DNA from 3 places in the Labrys sp. ALF-8 genome. Region 3 is predicted to be linked to each of the others. Evidence: riboswitches for the same ligand, from Rfam matches in the RefSeq annotation. Region 3 holds a riboswitch; each other region holds the start of a gene.
The links. Region 3 has a riboswitch for cobalamin ahead of AC6H34_RS15075 (DUF1636 family protein). Riboswitches for the same ligand answer to the same signal wherever they lie in the genome.

Region 1 (6,770 bases), 310 kb from region 3:
ATTTCGCTTGCGCCATCCGGCGTTCCAGCCAAACTCCCCGCAAATGGACAGGAATCAGCCGACCCGACTGTCCTTGCGCGGAGCACCCATGTCGATGTCATCGCCCAATCCCCATTACAGCGGCGACGCCTCCCTCGGCGTGGGACAGATCGTGAGTGACGCCTTCAACACCGGCGTCAAGAGCTATCTCGCGCTCTTCTTTCTCAACCTGCCTATTCTGATCGCCGCCGTCGCCGCCTTCGGCTCGGGCTCCCAATCGATATTTTCCGAGGACGGCGCCGCCATGGAACAGATGATCCGTGAGAACACGGGTCGCTTCATCGCGCTGGAGGTCGTGATCTTCGTCATCTCCATCGTCTGTTCCTGTGCAATGATCCGCATCCTCCTTGATCGCTATGTCGGTGCCCCTGTCTCCGACAGGGAAGCCGCCGTAACCGGCGCGAAGAGGGCGCTGCCTGCCATCGGATTGCTCCTCATCTTCGTGTTCGCCTATGTCGTCATCGCCTTCGTGCTCGTCCTGATTGCAGCCTTCCTGCAGGCCGTGATCGGCATCCTCGCCCCCATCGCGGCGCTCGGCGTGGCGCTCCTCTGCCTCTACCTGATCTTTCCCTATGTCCTGTCGGGCATCGTCTGCATCACGGAGGAACTCGGCCCCATCGAATCCCTCAGCCGCAGCAAATACCTGACCGACGGCTATCGCTGGCCGCTTCTGGGACTGACCTTCGTGGCGCTCCTGATCATGGCCGTTTACCAGGGCATCGTTCTCGGTCTCGACTATGCTCTCGCCCCTGCGGCCTTCGGCCGGACGATCCTGCTCGTCTTCGTGGCGCTGATCTATCCGCTGCTGGGCGGCTGGGTAATCGGCCTGTTCGTGATTGCTGCTCACCGCCTGCGAGCTCTCAAGGATGGCGCGATGTCGCGGCGGATGCTGTCGAACGTGTTCGAGTGACGCGGCGGCGCAGCCTCGTCATCACGGCCGTGGGTCGTCGGCCCGTACGGTGGTCAGCCGGCGCTTGAGGCGCACGATGGCTTCCTTCTGCAAATCGCTCGCCATGCCCTCGGCGTTGGCGACCTTCGAGAGCATGCCGATGAACTCCAGCCGCTCGTCCATCGTGAGATGGCTTGCGAGCAGCGGTGCGAGGTCGTCGGCAACGGGCGAGAAAACACGTCCGCGATCAGTCAATTGCCAAGCCGCCTCGAACATCGCCTGGCGATCCTCGATGCCCAGGGGATCGGCCATCAGATCATAGATGACGTTCTTCTCGGCGGCCGTCAGCGGAGCGCCCGTGCGCACGAGCTGGATCATCAGCACCACGCCGGCAAGACGTACGTCCTGGATCTGGTGCAGTGACCGACGGGCGAGCGCGCCCGGATCAGGCGAATCGGGGTCCTTGTTCAGGGGGCGAGCGGGAGCGTCACGCCGGCCCGCGGCATCGCGCGCCTGTATCTTCCCATTGCGCCGGATGAGCCAATAAAGACCACCGGCGCCTGCGGCTATGGCCAGGAAGAAGACACCACGCGGAACCTGCAGCAGCAGAAGGCTCATCAGCACAAGGGCAGCGATCCAGCCCGCCCATTTACGCACGAAGTCCATGATGCCGCCTTCAGCCCCGACTCGCCCTTTCAGGACATTCCGCGGGGGGAAGGCCGTACAGGCCCGTCTTCCATGCCCTGCCGCATCAAAGCGAGCAAGGGCTCATTTGCCCCAGCCTGCCCCCAGCCCTCGAAGTTCAGTACATCTTCAGGCGGGAGCCGCCTGCGCCACCCCTTCACTTCGAGTTCGGGGCGGACATAGGCCTCATGCACATAGCCAAGGCAGAGATAGGCAATGGGAATCACCCGGTCGGGAATACCCAGCATGGCACGCAGCTTGGCGGGGTCGATGATACTGACCCAGCCTACGCCGATCCCCTCGGCCCGCGCCGCCAGCCAGATGTTCTGGACGGCGCAGACGGTGGAATAGCTGTCCATGGCCTTGTCGTGGGTGCGCCCCAGCACGACCGGCCCGGCACGATCCGGATCGCAGGTGATGCACAGATTGACCGGTGCCTCGACGATGCCCTCCAGCTTGAGCGCGCGATAAGACGCCTGCCGCTCCGCCGGGAACATGGCCGCCGCTTCCTCATTGGCCTCCCGGAACAGCGCCTGCACCTTGCGCCGGGTCGCGAGGCTGCGCAGCACCACGAAATTCCAGGGCTGCATGAAGCCGACCGACGGCGCATGGTGTCCCGCGAGCAGGATGCGTGCGAGCACCTCGTCCGGCACCGGCTCGGGGCTGAACTGGCTGCGCGTGTCGCGCCGCGTATAGATGGCACGGTAGACGGCGTCCCGTTCGGCCGAAGAGAACGGCCCGCAAGCCGCAAGGGCCTGGCTGTTGTCCATCGAGTGTCCCCTGACGATGGCAATCCCCGCGCCGTCCGCGCACGGGAACCTATCGCCTCCGGCCGGTCTTCTGACTCGGGATCATCCCGCCCGGACGCCTTCCCCGCGATGGCGAGTGGCATCTGCCCGACCGGTCCCCCTCACAGCGTTGGGCACGTCGCGGCTTGGAACCGCGTTCCCGATTCTCCCGCCAGGCGGGCACCGAAGGTCACGGGGATGTAGCATGGAGCAGCGAGAGCGGAAAGTGCCGGCCTACTCGGCCAGCACGCGTGTCGAGGGGAAGATCACTTCCACCAGGGTTCCCGCATTCTTCGTCGACTGTATGGCGAAGGTGGCACGATTGGCTTCCACCAGCGCCTTGGTAAGCGGCAGGCCGAGGCCGGTGCCTCCCAGCGTCGTGGAGGCCACCTGGCGGAACGGCTCCATGGCGATGGCAAGTTCGCGTTCGGTCATGCCGACACCGGTGTCGCGCACCCGCAGCACCGCTTCCCCCCGTTCGGAAAGCGTGGTCGAAATGATCGCCTGGCCGCCGGCCTGGGTGAACTTGATCGAGTTCGACAGGAGGTTCAGCACGATCTGGCGCATGCTGCGCCCATCGGCCACGACATTGGGCAGGCCGCTGGTGAGGGCCATGCGTATGATGATGCGATCTCGCGCTGCCTGCGGCTGCATCAGGCTCACCGATTGCTGCACGACCTCGTTGAGGTTCACGCTCGAAAAGGTGAGGTCGAGCTTGCCGGCCTCGATCTTGGAGAGATCCAGGAGATCGTTGACCAGGCTGATGACGTGCTCGCCCGAGGTGTGGATGTCGCGGGCGTAGGAACGATAGCGCTCGTTGCCCATGGGGCCGAAACGCTCCTCCATCATCACCTCCGCGAAGCCGATGATGGCATTGAGGGGCGTGCGCACCTCATGGGAGATCTTCGCAAGGAAGTCGGACTTCTGCGAGGAAGCCTCCTCCGCCTGCCGCTTGGCCGCCGTCAGTTCTCCTTCCGCCTTCTTGAAGGAGGTAACGTCGCGGAGCACGGCGCAGAAACGCCTGCCGTCGTCGCCGAGCCGCCCGATCGTCATGAACAGCGGCACGGAACCGCCCTGCCGAACGCGCCCGACAACCTCGCGGCCATCGTTGAGGAGACTCGCCACGCCGTTCGATCGCAGGCTGTCCAGATAGTCATAGGCAGCCCGATGGCTCTCCGGCGCAAAAAGCAGGAGCAGATCCTTGCCCACGATCTCGCGCTGTTCATAACCGAACAGAGCTTCCGCGCTGCGGTTGATGCTGACGATGCGCCCTTCCCGGTCCAGGATCACCACCCCGTCGGTCGCGGTATCGAGCACGGCCTGGAGCTCCTCGGCGCGGCGCTCGGCAAAGCGCAGCTTCTCGGTGCTGGCCTCTCCGAGCGGGCGACGCACCGAGATCAGCAGCGCACTCTCGCCGTCCCAATGCGTGGTCTGCACGCGGCCGTCCACGGTGATGGTTTCGCCGGAAGCCGTCTTCAGCAGCACGCCGGAACCAGCCTCCTCGCCATTGGCGACAGGAGCGGCGCCGGCGAAGACGCGGTCCAGCCCACCATCGTGGCGGATTGCGTCGACATCGGGATAGCCGAGCAGTTCGAGCATGGTGCGGTTGGCGAATTGCAACTCCTCGCCACGGGCGATGAAGATGCCGATCGGCAGGCGATCGATCAGCGCCACGGGCACCTTGTCGAGGCGGCCCAGCCTGATCGAGCGCTCCGTATCCGCTTCCGCCGCATCGGAAGCAGCCGCCTCCTCGCGCCAGCGGACCTCGTCGTCCATGTCGAGCGGCAGCAAGGGCTCCCGCTCGGGCAGGCCGGCCCGCGCAGGCCCATCGGCCTTCGGCGCCTCGGCCTTGATTGCCTCGGCCTTGATTGTTTCGGCCTTGGGCGTCTCGGCCCTGGGAGCCTCGGCATCGCGCGGCCTGGAAATCTCGGATCTGGCGGGCTCGGCCTTGGGGGAGCGCGGCTCTCCTTCGATCCGCGCGCCGAGGGCCTTGGCGATCTCGTGGAAGGCAATGCGCTCGGTCGGCGTCAAGCTGTGCCGGTCCGGGCCGTGACGATCCTGGTTCTGGCGATCCTGGTTCTGACGATCCTGCCCGCCTCGCTCGCCACCCGCCTTGCTCGGCAGGCGCACCACATTGCTCTCGGCGGCCCGCTGCACCGGGCGAGCAGGCTGGACAGGCGGCGGCGCAACTGGCTCGGCCGGCGTTGCGGCGGCGGCAATTCCTGCCTCGTCCTCGTCGGCGGGATCCGCTTCCTGCCAGACGATCGAGGCGGCCGGCCGAGGCGCCGGCTCGATGGAGACGGATATCGGCCTGGGAAGTCCTGCGACGCCGAACCCCTTGAAGCCCTGGAAGCGCCCCTCGACCCCGGTCGTGGGTGACGCGCTCAGCGTGAGCGGAATCTCCTGGCCATTGGCTCGATCCGGCCAAAGCAGCGTAAGGCCCGTCCAGGTGCGACGACCGGCCAGGGCTTCCGATATCGCGGTGCTTTCCGCGAGACCTGCGGCAGCCGCGATCTCCTCGAAGCGCCGGCCAGCCCAATCGGCGGCTGCGTGGCCCAATACCCCTGCAAGCTCCGGCGAAACCGCAAGGAAGCGCCCGCCGGCATCGGTCTGGAAAGTGAAGCGGACAGCCTTGCTGCGGACCGGGATCGATGCCGCCGGTGCCGGTCGCGCGGATTCCACTTGGCGTGGACCAGGCCTCACGAGCTCGGCGATCGCGGGCGCCGGTGCATCCTCGATCGCAGCGGCAGGCTTTTCTCCATCGAGATCGACCCAGCTCCAGGCCCCGCTCTGCTCATAGGGCTTGGTCAGCCCGGCATCCTCCGCCGCAGGAAGCGGCGGCAGGGTTTCGGGCACGGAAGGTGGTGCCCAACCTTGTTGCCGGCGGCCGCGACGCGGGAGATCGAGAGATTGCACGAGAAGGCCGAGAAACCCCTCGGGACCGTCGAAGGAGCGGCAGGCGCAGGAAAGCGCATCGAGAGCGCCCATGCCCGGCGGGCGCAGGCGTTCGAGCCGCATCGCTCCCGGGCGCGGCAGCTTGCGGGCGATGGCCGCGATCTGCGGCGCCAAGGCCACCAGCGCGGCGTTGGACTGCTGGCGGGTAACGTCCGCGGGCGAAAGGCCCAGGCTCTCGGCACCGGAGCGATTCGCCCACACAAGCGAGCGCCCGTCGAGATGCCAGACGAAGGCCGGACGAGGATCGTCCATCAGCGCCTGAAGACGCCGATCGGCAAGCAGTGCGGTACGCAACATTGCCTCGATCATGCCGAACCCTGAAACCTGCGGAAATGACTAACAAAGTATGAATACAGATGGAAAACAAAACGGTAAATCACCAGCCATCCTCCATCCCCCGCTGATCTGGGGCATGGTTAAAAGCGCGAGGCTGCGCTATCGTCCGCTCGACCCGCCGGGTCCGTGGAGGATGATGACATGACAACCAAACCGCCCAATTTCGAGATTCCCTCCGAAATGCGCGAAATGGCCGAGAAAAGCGTCGACCAGGCTCGGAAGGCTTTCGACGGCTTCATGGGCGCGGCCTACAAGGCAGCCGGCACCATCGAGGGCGCTACGGACACGCTGCAGGCCGGAGGCAAGGACATCGGGCGCAAGGCCCTGACCTATGCCGAGCAGAATGTGGCGGCCGCCCTCGAATTCGCGTCCAGCCTCGTGAAGGCCAAGGACCCGCAGCAGGTGCTGCAGTTGCAGAGCGACTTCATCAAGAGCCAGCTCCAGGCCTTCGGAGAGCAGGCCAAGGATATCGGCGCCTCGGCGAGCAAGCTTGCCTCGGACGTTGCCAAGCCTCAGAAGTAAAGGCATTCGCAAAGCTTGCAAGACATGGCTGAAGCGCAGCCCTGTCTTGCAGCGAGAGCATATCTCGCCCGATTTTGGCCAAGTTTATTTTCCGTAGCGGAAACCCTATCGCACGAAATCGCCGAAACGGCCCGTGTTTCCATCGGGACTGTACGTCCATACCTTTTGCGGCGCAATATTCCACCGGTTCACGGCTGAAACATGCCGGTTCAGTTCCTGCTTAGTGATCGCTTTGGACGGCTCTTCACGGCCAAAATCCGGGGAAAACGAGCTATTATCCGACGATTGTGCAGTGCAACAATGATATTGCGTCGCACAAGTGCATTTGCTATAAAAGGAGGCAGCTGAGGTTGCCTTTGTTGCAGCGCGTTGAGCCGCAGGCCCCTCCAAGTATCGCCAGGCCTACAGGCCCATATTTCCCGTTGTCCCAAGGAGCTTCCCATGGTTGCCGCCAAGAACAAGTCTGAAACCGAACTGGCCTTCGAGAATCTGTCCAAGCTGGAAGTCCCCGCTTCCGTGCGTGACTTCGCCGAAAAGGGCGCTGCCCAGGCGAAGGA
Region 2 (6,770 bases), on a different replicon from region 3:
GCAGCATGCGGAACGCGTGTTCGCGGTACTGGGCAAACCAGAGGAATCCCTCGGCATCGCCGCGTCCTGGCGCCGATGCCTCGTCGACCACCACCTCGATCCGGAGCAGGCCGTTGCTCCGACCGTGCTGAGCAATTTCGAATTGCGTTACGCCCGTGATCAGGCCGGGCGCCTGATGCGTGTCGCCGACCCCGAACTCGACAGGTTGCATCGCCTTGTCGAGAGCGTGGGCTATGCGGTGCTGATGGCCGATCTCCACGGCGCGGTTATCGCGCGGCGCGTCACCGAGGCAGACGAATGGGGATGCCGGCACTGGAGCCTGTGGACCGGTGCCATGTGGAGCGAGGAAATCGAGGGAACCAACGGCGTCGGCACCTGTCTGGCCGAGGAGCGGGCCGTCACGGTGCATCGCGACCAGCATTTCAGGCGCCGTTACGGACACCTCACCTGCACGGTGTCTCCCCTGTTCGATGCCGTCGGACGCCTCGCGGGCGCCCTCGACGTCTCCTCCTTCCGGCCCGATCCGGAGGGACGCCTGCTGCCGCTGGTGATGGCCGCCGTCCAGGACACGGCCAGCCGCATAGAAGCTGCCTGCTTTCGCGATCTCTACGCCCGCTATCTCATACTCACCCTGCCCTCGAGGCCGGACGGCTTCGTCTCCTCCGTCCCCCTGCTGGCAATGGACACGGACCGAAGGATTGTCGGGGCCACGCGATCAGCCCGGATACTGCTGAATATCGACGAGGACGCCCTGGAAAGGGGGACGAGCATCGGCGACGTCCTTAGCGACAGCGTGGACGATGCGAGCTTTGCGGCGGCAACCAGGAACGTGCTCATAGGCGCACTCGCGCAGGCCCAGGGCAATGTCAGCGAAGCGGCAAGGCTGCTGGGCATCAGCCGCGCCACCCTGCATCGCAAGATCAGGTCCCTTAACCTGCAGCGAGACAATGCCTTCCGCTGACGTCTCGGGGCACCAGGCATCACGTTCGAACTTGCTCGCCGCCGCTCCAAGAGCAAAACGCCGCGTCGGGTGACGCGGCGCCTGCTTGATGCTGGAGATCAGGCTGGTTCAGAAGGTGCGGCGAAGGCGCACACCGGCACCGACGCTGTCGACGGTGCTCTGAGGAGACTGCGTCGCCAGCGAACCGCCCGGATTCTTGTTCTGGTACCAGACTTCCGCGCCGGCAATGAAGCCTTTGACCACGGTATAGTTCACCTGGCCGCCGACGACATAATACCGGAAGTCAGCCGTAGTGCTGGTCGCAATGCTAGGAGCTTCATATTTGAGATAACCGCCGAAAAGCACGGCCTGGAGTTGTTTGGTGACGTTCAAGCCCGCTTCAGCCTGCACCGTCCAGCCCTTGGCCCGGTCGAGATCAAACGGAGCAGCCGTGGAAACATAGGCATCGGAGCCTCCAAATCCCAAGACGCTGTTGCCAGCGAAGGTGCCGTTCGGCTGGGAACCGCCCACGCCGAGATACTTCACCGCTCCGTCTGCATAGCTGCCTTCAGCGGCGATATAAGCACCAGCGAGAATCGGGAAGTTCACGTTACCAGCCGCACCGACCGAATACCCCCACGTCGTGCCGTACTGAGCGAGCGCAGAACGGTTCTGATGCAGCGCCCCCATGACCTGGAAACGGCCCCAGCCAGTTTTGTTGTCGTCGTAGCCGATCACACCGACGATGTCGGGCACCTGCGAGCCGCCGGCAGTGTTGATGTTGATGCCGTTGACGAGCACCGTGGAGGTGTTGCCGTAGGTGGTGCCCGCACGGTGATCGCGATTGTCTTCGATCGACAGCGTGGCGAAGGCCTTGTCGAACTGGGCGGTGTAGCTGATCAGGTTGCGGCGGCCCTGCTCACCGAAATAGGGCGCGAAGAACTCGGCCTGGTATTTGGGATCGTAGAAGGCGTAGGGCGACCATGCGAAGCCGGCGGTCAGACCCCCGAACTGCAGATAGGCCTGGCGAACGGTGAACGTATCATGCACGCCCGTGGTCGAACCATAGGGCGGGGCCGTGCCGGCATTCGATTCGGCCTGGAGTTCGAAGAAGGAGCGCAGCAGGCCGTAGTCCGTCTGGGTGCGCGCATCGAAGCGGATGCGGGCATTGGTACGGAACTGGGTCTGGTTGATGTTACGCTTGTTCGCGATATGATCCGGGGTCGACTGAAACCAGTAGTCAGCGCGGACTTGGCCGCTGATCTGGAGGCAGGTATCGCTACCGGGAATATAGAAGAAGCCGGGGCCGAAGGCGGAGCAGACCTTCACATATTCGACCGCCTCGCCCTTGGTCATGGGAAGATCGGCAGCCGAAGCAGCAGTGACGGACGCGAGAGCCGCAATAGCACCAAGCAGAAGTGATTTGTTTTTCATAAGAATCCTCACAGTCAATCGCACCAATACCTTGAATCCGTCACCGGTATACAAGTTATGACAAAGGCTTCGGCGCTGCAGAGCGCAGAATTTAGCTTTGAAGCGCCAGACGAAGATCCTTCGCTGCGCTGCGATATGAGAGGTCTCTTACATTGGGCGATAGATAACAATGACAAGCTATGTCATGCTTCTGACACATTTACGCTTCGCCAACGCCTGTGGCATATATAACACATGCAACATATACTATAAGTAGCAAAGTCGAATACGTTCACCCTTATAGACATCCATTGTGACGATCGGGCGAAGGTCGTGCCCGGTCGTCGCCTGACTGAAGGGACACATCGCCCACCGACAAAAGAAAACCCCCTCCGCATGCGGAAGGGGTCTCCTGCCAGCCGGAAACGGCTTCGGTTCAGCCCAGATTGAGCTCCTTGAAGAAGTCGTTGCCCTTGTCGTCGATCACGATGAAGGCGGGGAAGTCCTCGACCTCGATGCGCCAGACGGCCTCCATGCCGAGTTCGGGATATTCGAGCACCTCGACCTTCTTGATGCAGTCCTGGGCCAGGCGCGCCGCCGGACCGCCGATCGAGCCGAGGTAGAAGCCACCATGCTTGGCGCAGGCTTCGCGCACCTGCGCGGAGCGGTTGCCCTTGGCGAGCATGATCATCGAGCCGCCCGCCGCCTGGAACTGATCGACGTAGCTATCCATGCGCCCTGCCGTCGTGGGACCGAAGGAACCCGAGGCGTAGCCCACCGGCGTCTTCGCCGGGCCGGCATAGTAGACGGGGTGATTCTTGATGTAGTCGGGCAGCCCTCCCCCCGCTTCCAGGCGCTCGCGCAATTTGGCGTGGGCGAGATCGCGCGCCACGATGATCGGCCCGGTGAGCGACACGCGAGTCTTCACCGGATATTGCGACAGCGTCTCCAGGATCTTCGGCATGGGCTGGTTGAGGTCGATCTTGACCACCGCTCCCCCCAGCTTGCTCTCGTCGATCTCGGGCAGGAAGCGAGCGGGGTTATGCTCGAGTTCCTCCAGGAAGATGCCGTCCCGCGTGATCTTGCCCATCGCCTGCCGGTCCGCGGAGCAGGAAACGCCGAGGCCGATGGGCAGGCTCGCCCCGTGGCGCGGCAGGCGGATGACCCGCACGTCGTGGCAGAAATATTTGCCGCCAAACTGTGCACCCACGCCCAGCGACTGGGTGAGCCTGTGCACCTCCTGCTCCAGTTCGAGGTCGCGGAAGGCATGTCCGAGTTCGGACCCCTGCGTGGGCAGGGTATCGAGGTAGCGCGCCGAAGCGAGCTTGACGGCCTTGAGGGTCAGTTCCGCAGAAGTCCCCCCAATCACCACGGCCAGGTGATAAGGCGGGCAGGCGGCCGTGCCGAGCGTCAGGATCTTCTCCTTCAGGAAGGCGATCAGGCGGTCCTTCGACAGGATGGAGGGCGTCGCCTGGTAGAGGAAGGTCTTGTTGGCCGAACCGCCGCCCTTGGCGACGAAGAGAAACTTGTAGGCTTCCTCCCCCTCGGCCGAGATGTCGATCTGCGCCGGGAGGTTGGTCTTGGTATTCTTCTCCTCGAACATGGAGAGCGGGGCGAGTTGCGAATAGCGGAGATTCTTCTTCTCATAGGCATCGCGAATGCCCTGGGCGATGGCCCCCTCGTCCTCGCCGTCGGTCCAAACCTTGCGGCCCTTCTTGGCCATCACGATGGCCGTGCCGGTGTCCTGGCACATGGGCAGCACGCCGCCGGCGGCGATATTGGCGTTCTTCAGCAGGTCGTAGGCGACGAAGCGGTCATTGTCCGTCGCCTCGGGATCCTCGAGGATATTGCGCAGTTGCTGAAGATGGCCCGGCCGCAGCAGATGGTTGATGTCCGTGAAGGCCTGCTCGGCAAGCAGCCGCATCGCCTCGCCATCGACCTGCAGGATCTCCCTGTCGCCGATCTTCTCGACCCGCACGCCCTGGTCCGTCAGCTTTCGGTAGGGCGTCTCATCGACCCCGAGTGGGAAAAGGGGCACATGAGGATAAGTGGCGTTCGAAGCTGAATCGGCAGGCATGGAGGGGAACTCCGGTTCATTGCGAGATCAGGGCAATTCCAAACTGCCCATGGTGGCGCATCATCTAGACCTTATTGCTCGCGCTGCCTACGGTTTCCTGGAAATGCAGCCGAGCCATGCGCCCCTCGCCGCGTGCGAGCCCCCGGCGTGCCTGGGTGCAGGCGGCGCTTGCTCTCCCGACAGCAATGTCCCGATCCCGCCAGCCGATGTCGCTTCGCCTCTAGTACGCCCCACGACTCCATGTAGTCTGACCTCATTCGTGGTGCCGGTCCTGCCTGGGAGGAGGACTGGATAATTGGGAAGCCGGCGGAAATTCCGGCGCTGCCCCCGCAACGGTAGAGGAGTTGGTCTGGCAACTGCCACTGGATCGGGAACGATCCGGGAAGGCGCCGAGACCAGGCCCGCAAGGCCGCTCCTGAGCCCGGAAACCAGCCTCGAAGCCAAACCGATGGATCGCGGCGGGCGTTCCGGATGGATGATGGGACTTCGATGCCTGAGGCAAAGACCCCATCCGCCTTCCAATCCCACCGTTGTCCATCCAACGCACAGATGGTCACGTGGGATTTTGACATGAATGCGCATCAGGACATGCTCGGCCGCCTTCGCGGCCACCGCCCCGGCACGACGCTGGACGGCAAGTTCTATACCGACCCCGAGTTCTTCAATCTCGACATGCAGCACATCTGGTATCGCGAATGGCTGTTCGCCGGCCATGATTGCGAACTAGGCAAGCCGGGGAGCTACATCACCCTCCAGGTCGGCGACTATCCCGTCATCGTGCTGAGGGCCAATGATGGATCCATCCGCGCCTTCCACAATTCCTGCCGCCACCGCGGCTCCCGCCTGTGCTCGGCGGAGCGCGGCACGGTGGCCAAGCTCGTCTGCCCCTACCATCAATGGACCTACGAGCTCGACGGTCGGCTGCTGTTCGCACGCGACATGGGCGCCGATTTCGATGCCAAGCAATATGGCCTGAAGCCCGTTCATTGCGAGACCGTCGGCGGCTATGTCTGGATCTGCCTCGCCAAGGACGCACCGGACTTCGAGGGGTTGCGCGCCCTTGCTATGCCCTATCTGGCGCCCCACCGGCTGAAGGATGCGAAGGTCGCCTTCGAAAGCACGATCGTCGAGAAGGGCAACTGGAAGCTGGTGTGGGAGAACAATCGCGAATGCTATCACTGTGCCGGCAACCACCCGGAACTGTGCCGCACCTTCCCTGAAGCGCCGACCGTCAGCGGGGTGCAGGGCGCACAGGACGATCCACTCATCGCTGCCCACTGGGACCGCTGCGAGGAAGCGGGACTGCCCTCCCTCTTCCGGATCTCGCAGAGCGGCCAGTATCGCACGGCCCGCATGCCGCTGCTTCGCAACGCCGTCAGCTACACGATGTCGGGGCGGCCTGCCGTCAGCCGGCCGCTGAGCGGCTCGATCGAGGAAGGCAATATCGGTACGCTGCTGCTCTTCCACTATCCCACGACCTGGAACCACGTGCTGGGCGACCACGCCGTGAGCTTCCGCGTTCTTCCGATCGGCCCGCGGGAGACGCAGGTCACCACCAAATGGCTGGTCCACAAGGATGCTGTGGAGGGCGTCGACTATACGATCGACGAACTCACCCATGTCTGGACCATGACCAACGACCAGGACCGGCAGATTGTCGAGGAAAACCAGCGCGGCGTCGCCTCGCCCGCCTACGAACCCGGCCCCTACGCGCCGGATCACGAGGGCGGCGTGATGCAGTTCGTCGAATGGTACCGCAACGCGATGGAAGCCTCTCTGGGGGGCGACGCGGTACGCCTGCGCAGCGTGGCGTGAGCGCAGAGGCGCCCTCACCGTCCGGAGAGGGCTAGAATCCACGGCCGGGCGACATCGCCCGCGATGAAACCCGCCGCGGCGTTCCCAATCTTCGAGACCTCGTGTCGCCCCTCCCTCCGGGGAGCGTGAAAGCTCAGGATTCCATGTTCAAGCATCTCGACCAAACCCAGCCCTGGAACGACAGGGACCAGCAGCTCGAATGCGTCTCGGTCGTCAGCGAAGGCCGTGACGTCGCGACCTTCACCTTCCGCGCTTCCGAGGAGGGCTGGTTCCGCTACGAGCCGGGCCAGTTCATAACGCTGGAAATTCCGGCGCTGGATGGACCGGTGTTGCGTACCTATACGCTTTCCTCCAGTCCCTCGCGCCCGCTGTCCATCAGCGTCACCGCCAAGGCGCAGGCAACCAGCATCGGCACCCGCTGGATGTTAGACAACCTCAAGCCCGGCGCCCGGCTGAAGGCCTACGGGCCTCTCGGCCAGTTCACCTTCCACCGCCATCCGGCGGAGAAATATCTCTTCATCTCGG
Region 3 (6,770 bases):
ATGTCGATCTCTCGATGGTCCTGGCCGTGAACATGGGCGTCGGCGCTGGCCACGCGTTCGGCGAAATCGGCGGGTGCGGCATCACCATCCAAGCCGGCGCCATAGGCGTGGGCGCTGGCAGCGAGATAGTCGCGGCCGAGATCGGCGCGAGTCTCCCAGGCGCCGCGAGCGATGCGGTCGGTGATGCCGGCTCCATAGGCCGACGGCGCCGCGCCGAAGATGCGCAGCGGCCGCTCGCCACTCGCCCTGGTGGCCTCGGCAAGCGGGTTCCAGCCGGCGCTCTCGTCGAGCGCCGCGACGGCCCGCACCGCCTCGTCGAAAAGCGTGATCTGCTGGGCGAAGACATCGCGGAAAAGGCCGGAAATGCGCAACGTAACGTCGACGCGCGGCCTGCTCAGCCTTGCCTGGGGAAGAACTTCGAAGCCGGAGACACGATTGGAGCCGTTGTCCCATGCCGGCTTGACGCCGAGCAGCGCCAGCGCCTGGGCGAGATCGTCGCCGCCGGTGCGCATCGTAGCCGAGCCCCAAAGGTCGAGCACGATGCGTCGCGGATGCTCGCCATGATCCTGCAGGTAGCGTTGCACCAGCACATCGGCCGCACGCGATCCAATCGCGTAGGCAGCGCGGGTCGGGATCGAGCGCGGATCGAGCGTGGTGAGATTGCGGCCGGTGGGCAGCACGTCGGCGCGGCCGCGTGTCGGAGCCCCGGAGGGTCCCGGACGGACGAAGTGCCCGTCGAGGCCATCGATCAGGCCGGCCATCTCGCCTTCCCCGCAGGTCTCCAGCCGGGCCGCCAGCACGCCACGCTCGGCCTCGCCGCTGGCCGCAGCAAGCACGTCGAGCAGATGCCCCGCCTCCGCCGGCGCCCTCCCGAAGACGTGCAGGCCGTCGCGGATCTGCAGTTCCTTCACGTCGCACAGGAAGGCGTCGAGGCGGGCAAGCGTCTCCTCCTCGCCGAGACCGGGCGCGATGCCGCATTCGGCGATGAGGCCGCTTTCCTGCGCCTTCTCGATGATCTCGCGCCGGAGGTACCCCATCCGGCGGCCATCGAGTCCATCGGCGCTGGCACATTCGTCGATCAGGCGCTCGACCTCGATCGCCGCGCCCGACAGCCCCGCTTCGCGCAAGGGCGGCGTGAGATGACCGATGGTCACGGCTCCCAGCCGGCGCTTGGCCTGCGCCGCTTCGCCGGGATTGTTGACGATGAAGGGATAGAGCACCGGCAGGTGACCCGCCGCGAGTTCGGGAAAACACCTCGCCGAGAGGGCCGCCGCCTTTCCGGGCAACCATTCCAGCGTGCCGTGCGTACCAAGATGGATCATGGCATCGATGCCGAAACTCTCTCGGAGCCAGAGATAGAAGGCGAGATAGGCGTGGCGCGGCGGCAGGTCGGGCGAATGATGATCGCCCTTCCGGTCGAGCGCCGAGCCCCGGTCCGGCTGGATCGCGACGGCGACATGGCCGCAGGCGAGGCACGCGAAGGCGAAGGCCCCGTCATTGCAGAGAGGATCGGCGGCGGGTTCTCCCCAGTGGGCAAGGAGCTTCTCGCGAATGGAGGGCGGCAGGGTTTGGAACCAGGCGGAATAGCGCGCGAGCGGAAGGGACAGTTCCCTCCGGCCGCGGGTCTCCGGCTGGCAATCTCCCGAAAGCCTCCACAGCAGGTCCGCCTCGTCCCTGGGCCGATCCACGACCGCGTAGCCTTCGGCCGCCAGCCGATCGAGGATCGCCAGCGTGGAAGCCGGTGCATCCAGGCCCACGGCATGGGCAATGCGGCCATCCAAGCCCGGATAGTTGGAAAGCACCAGGGCCAACCGGCGCTGGTCCCGCGGCTTGGCTGCAAGCCGGGCCCAGGCCGCCGCCTTGGCGGCGACAGCTTCGACACGCTCGCGATGCGGCTCATGCGCGAGACGCGAGAAGGCGCCATCCTGCCTTTCGGCCTTGAAGGAAATCACGCCGGCGAGCAGGCGGCCGTCGAGCTCGGGCAAGGCGACATGCATGGCGAGATCGCTTGCCGAAAGACCACGGCTGGAGCCTTCCCAGGCTTCCTCGCCGGACGACGACGTGACGACCTGCAGCACCGGACAGCCGGCAGCATCGAGCGGGGAGCTGCCATCGTCGTCGAGGGCGGAAAAGGCGGTGGCATTGAGGACGACGGCGGGCTTCGATGCGAGGAGCTGCTGTCGCATCCAGGCTGCGGTTTCGGCATCCTTGAGGGAACCGACATAGAAAGCGGTGGGTGCCAGGCCCCTGGCGCGAAGCGCTTGCGCGAGGACCGTGATGGGCGCGATGTCGTCGGAGAGAAGGATGGAGCGGTAGAAGACGATGGCGGCTGGGAGCGCGGACCTCATGTCCGCCTCTTCCTTCCCAGCGGGGCCTTCGTTTCCGGGAGCCGCACAGGAGCTTCCCGCTCCCAGCACCCCATACTTCGGCACCGCTACCGGCTCCTCCGGCTCGCCGAAATCCAGCCCGCCCAGCCTTGCCGCATACAGCAGCGACGCCCTCGCATTCGCTGCCCCCCCTTCGCGCCAGTAGCGATCCAGCCGCTCCAGCGCGGCGGCCGGAACGGTCGAGAGCGCCGCGAGCCTGCCATCGGGCCTTGCATCGCCAGGGATGAGGGCGAGCGCGATCCCATGGGTGCGCGCGGCGGATGCCAGTTCCTCGATGCCATAGCGCCAGTAGTCCATTCCGCCGAGCAACCGCACCAGGATCGCCTTCGCATGCCGCGCCGTGTTCTCGACATAGAGATCCACCGACATGGGGTGGCGCAGTTTCTGCAGCGGCGCGAGACGCAATTGATCGAGGCCGGAGGCTGCCGCCAGTGCGAGATCGCTGTCCGTAAGCGAGGCGAACACGATCTCACCGGGCGCCTGGCCCAGATCGATGGCGGCCTCACTGGCGTCGAGCGAGCGCGTATCTGCCGGCAGCAGGTGCATCAGTGCTCCAGGGTCTTGCGGATGGCTGCCTGGTCGATGCCCTTCTCGCCGATGATGACGAGACGGCTGGCGCGGGCCTCGCCAGGTGCCCAGGCACGATCGAAATGCTGGGAGAAGCGCGTGCCGACACCCTGGAGCAGGAGGCGCATCGGCTTGCCCTCGACGGCGACGAAACCCTTGATGCGCAGGATGTCGTGCGTGTCGGCGGCAGCCCTCAGCCTGGTCACCAGCGCATCGGCATCGGCCACCGCGGGCAGATCCAGCACGAAGGTATCGAAATCGTCATGGTCGTGCTCCTCCTCGTGGTCGTGGTGAGAAGGGCGTCCGTCGAGATCGCTCTCCGCAGCAGCACCGAGGCCCAGCAGCACGGCGGCGTCGATCCGCCCCTCGGAGGTGCGCACCACCTTGACGGCGCGCGGCACGGTCTTCTCGATATCCTTCTCGACGCTGTCCGCTTCGCCTGCGGACATCAGGTCGGCCTTGTTCAGCACCACGAGGTCCGCGCACAGAAGCTGGTCCTCATAGACTTCCTCCAGCGGATTGTCGTGATCGAGTGAAGCATCACCCTCGGCCTGACGCTTCAATTCCTCGGGATCGTCCGCAAACCGGCCCGCCGCGACGGCGGCGCCATCCACCACGGCGATCACGCCGTCGACCGTGACGCGGGAGCGGATCGCCGGCCAGTTGAAGGCCTTCACCAGCGGCTTCGGCAGCGCGAGGCCCGAGGTCTCGATCACGATATGCTCAGGTGCGTCGGGACGGGCGAGCAGGGTTTCCAGCGCCGGGACGAAATCATCCGCCACCGTGCAGCAGATGCAGCCATTGGCGAGTTCGACGATGGCGTCCTCCGGACAGCTTTCGATGCCGCAGGACTTGAGGATGTCACCGTCGACGCCGACGTCGCCGAATTCGTTGACGATCAGGGCGAGCCTGCGGCCATTGGCAGTGGCGAGGAGGTTGCGGATCAGCGTCGTCTTGCCGGCTCCGAGGAAGCCTGTGACGATGGTGCAGGGAACTTTGGCAGTTTCTGCCTTCATTTGCGCGGTCATTCGGCGGCTTCCTTGAGAGATGGGATGGGAGGTATGCGCGCGATCATGCTGCGCTTGAAGGGTTCGGGGCGGCCGCGCCAGGGCATCAGGCCGTCCGCCGAGTGGGCGAGGAGCCGGGCACCGGTGACGACATCGATTCCGCTCTCGGCGGTGAGATCGCCGAAGACATAGGTCCAGGTACCCGGCGCCGACAGCGCCACCGTGCAGGAACGCCGGCAGTTGCCGAGACACTCGACGGGCTGGAGTTTCATGCCGTCGGGTAGCAGGCCGGCGAGCGCACCATGCAGCCTCGCTCCCTGGCGCGGCGCCTCGGGGTCGTCACCCTCGCGACGGCAGGTCACGCAGACATGCACAAGGACTGGCAGTGGAGTTTCTTGCATCGGCCCCATTCATGCCGCCGAAACGGCTCTGGGGCGCGGGAAGCGGCAGTGGAGACGCTCCCAAAACGGAAACCGGTGGCCGCGGCGCCCCGCCCGGACCGGTGATCTCGATGCGAACGGCAGGTCTCCTGGCTCGCGGCTCACCGCGCGCTGCCGCCTTCCCGGTCACCCAGTGGCTTCATGGCAGAGCGCTCGCCGCTTACAGTTGCGGGGGCAGCCGCGGCTTTGGAGAAGGATCAAGACCCGCCCCGCACCGCATTCCCTCTTCTCTCTCGACGAGAGACCGTTCGCAGATGACATAAGGGCCGTGTGACGAAGCTTGTCAATGTTCCCGCTTCCAAAACTGCCTCAAAATCCGGCATAAAGCCCCGGCTTGATCCTGCGAGGCTACCATGGCCGACGAGACCCCTTCGCCCCCGCCGACACCCCCGACCCAGCCGGCCCCGAAGATCGATGCGACCTTCCGCAACGGCTCGGTCACGGCCATCGGCGTGGTCCTGGCCTTTTCGCTCGGCTTTCTGAACAACTGGGCTTCTCAGCCCGGCGCATGGATACCCGAGGATCTCCTCGCCGTCCTCCTCATCGCCATCGGCATCTCCTTCCAGATCTGGTCGATGGCCGGAATGCTGTCCGTGTCCTCTCTCGATGAGCCGATCTACCGCCGCATCGTACGCATCTTTCTGGTGGGGCTGACCCTGGTATCCATCGGCGTGCTGGTGGCCATCGCGGGCGATGCGCTAGGCTACAGCAGAATACTCCTCAAGCCGTGATGCCGGCCAGCGGCCCGGGTGCCGATCGCCTCGAATAGTGCTTTTGCACTTGGAATTACGGGTCTCTGCACGCCTGGTCACGATGACTCACGTCTCCGTGACCCTTCATCCGGCCGCCGTGATTGCTGCTAAGCTGGCTTTCTTGCAATCGCCCAACAGTAGGCCGACGCCGATGGGCCTGGCCTTCTGCCGTGCATAAGCCGCTGAAAGGCCTGCCCATGGTTGCCCTTACCGTCAATAATATCCCCCATCAGCTCGATATTGAGCCCGAGACTCCTCTCCTGTGGGTACTGCGCGACGAACTCGGCCTCACCGGCACGAAGTTCGGTTGCGGAATAGCCCAGTGCGGCGCCTGCACGGTGCATGTCGACGGAGCCGCAATCCGTTCCTGCCAGACGCAGGTCCGCGATGTCGAAGGATCGAAGATCACCACGATCGAAGGCCTGTCACCCGATGGCGGACATCCCGTTCAGCAAGCCTGGCTGGCCGAGGACGTGCCGCAATGCGGATATTGCCAGTCCGGGCAGATCATGGCCACTGTGGCCTTCCTGCAGGATATGCCCCACCCCAGCGACGACGACATCGACAACGGCATCACCAATATCTGCCGCTGCGGCACCTATCCCCGCATCCGCGCCGCCATCCATCGCGCCGCCGCCATGACGAAGGGATGAGATCATGAACGCCATCGACAAGAGGCTCGCGGTCCTCGATCGCCGCCGCTTCCTCGCGATCTCGCTCTCCACCGCCGGCGGCCTGATGATCGGCGGCATCATTCCCGATGCTGCCGACGCATTCGTCGTCGCCGACCAGCCCTGGGACGAGACCAGGACCGGCCGGGAAATCAACGCCTGGATCATGATCGAGCCCGACGACACCGTGATCATCCGCGTCGCCCAATCGGAAATGGGCGAGGGTATCTTCACCGCGCTGCCGATGATCGTCGCGGAAGAACTGGGCTGCGACTGGGCCAAGGTGAAGGCCGAATATGCCTCGGCCAGCCGGAACCTGCGGGAGAACAGCGTCTACAGACGCATGGGCACCGGCGGATCCGGTGCCGTGAGGCGCTCGCGCGAATTCCTGCAGGCGGCCGGCGCCAACGCCCGTGAGCGCTTGGTGCGCGCTGCGGCGGCACGCTGGAGCGTTCCGCCCGAGAGCTGCCATGCCGACGCGGGCAAGGTGCTGCACCAGGCGAGCGGCAGGAACCTGGGCTTTGGAGAACTGGCGGGGGAGGCCGCCGGCATCTCGCTGCCCAACGATCCACCGATCAAGACTCCTGACCAGTACACGCTCATCGGCAAGCCAGTGGCGCGACTCGATACTCCGCCCAAGCTCACCGGAGCCGCCAGGTTCGGCATCGACATCCGCGTGCCGGGCATGGTCTACGCCGCGGCCGCCACCTGCCCGGTCTTCGGCGGCAAGGTCAAATCCTATGACGAGAATGCTATCCGGAGCCGTCGCGGCATCATTGCAGTGGTGCCGATCGAAGGCGGCGTCGCCGTGGTGGCTGACAGGTTCTGGCGTGCCAAGGAAGCGCTGACAAATCTGCCGATCGTCTGGGACGAAGGACCCGCGGCGGAGACCACCTCCAAGCAGTTCGACGCCGATTACATCGCTGCACTGGACGGACCGGCCGTC

Region 1: another riboswitch for cobalamin. It lies ahead of bluB (5,6-dimethylbenzimidazole synthase); the one in region 3 lies ahead of AC6H34_RS15075 (DUF1636 family protein).
Region 2: another riboswitch for cobalamin. It lies ahead of AC6H34_RS28175 (aromatic ring-hydroxylating oxygenase subunit alpha); the one in region 3 lies ahead of AC6H34_RS15075 (DUF1636 family protein).

Annotation. Positions count from the first base shown of each region.
Region 1 is NZ_AP048537.1:3,577,903-3,584,672, reverse strand. Features, by position in the region: gene AC6H34_RS16455 (hypothetical protein) at 89-949, shown strand; gene AC6H34_RS16450 (tellurite resistance TerB family protein) at 971-1,594, opposite strand; gene bluB (5,6-dimethylbenzimidazole synthase) at 1,624-2,382, opposite strand; cobalamin riboswitch at 2,426-2,603, opposite strand; gene AC6H34_RS16440 (PAS domain-containing sensor histidine kinase) at 2,635-5,652, opposite strand; gene AC6H34_RS16435 (phasin) at 5,833-6,213, shown strand; gene AC6H34_RS16430 (phasin) at 6,655-6,770, shown strand, end outside.
Region 2 is NZ_AP048538.1:1,705,869-1,712,638, forward strand. Features, by position in the region: gene AC6H34_RS28160 (GAF domain-containing protein) at 1-961, shown strand, start outside; gene AC6H34_RS28165 (porin) at 1,070-2,374, opposite strand; gene AC6H34_RS28170 (fumarate hydratase) at 2,790-4,430, opposite strand; cobalamin riboswitch at 4,674-4,881, shown strand; gene AC6H34_RS28175 (aromatic ring-hydroxylating oxygenase subunit alpha) at 5,001-6,245, shown strand; gene AC6H34_RS28180 (FAD-binding oxidoreductase) at 6,389-6,770, shown strand, end outside.
Region 3 is NZ_AP048537.1:3,268,602-3,275,371, reverse strand. Features, by position in the region: gene cobN (cobaltochelatase subunit CobN) at 1-2,933, opposite strand, end outside; gene cobW (cobalamin biosynthesis protein CobW) at 2,933-3,970, opposite strand; gene AC6H34_RS15075 (DUF1636 family protein) at 3,979-4,362, opposite strand; cobalamin riboswitch at 4,464-4,665, opposite strand; gene AC6H34_RS15070 (hypothetical protein) at 4,755-5,132, shown strand; gene AC6H34_RS15065 ((2Fe-2S)-binding protein) at 5,351-5,806, shown strand; gene AC6H34_RS15060 (xanthine dehydrogenase family protein molybdopterin-binding subunit) at 5,811-6,770, shown strand, end outside.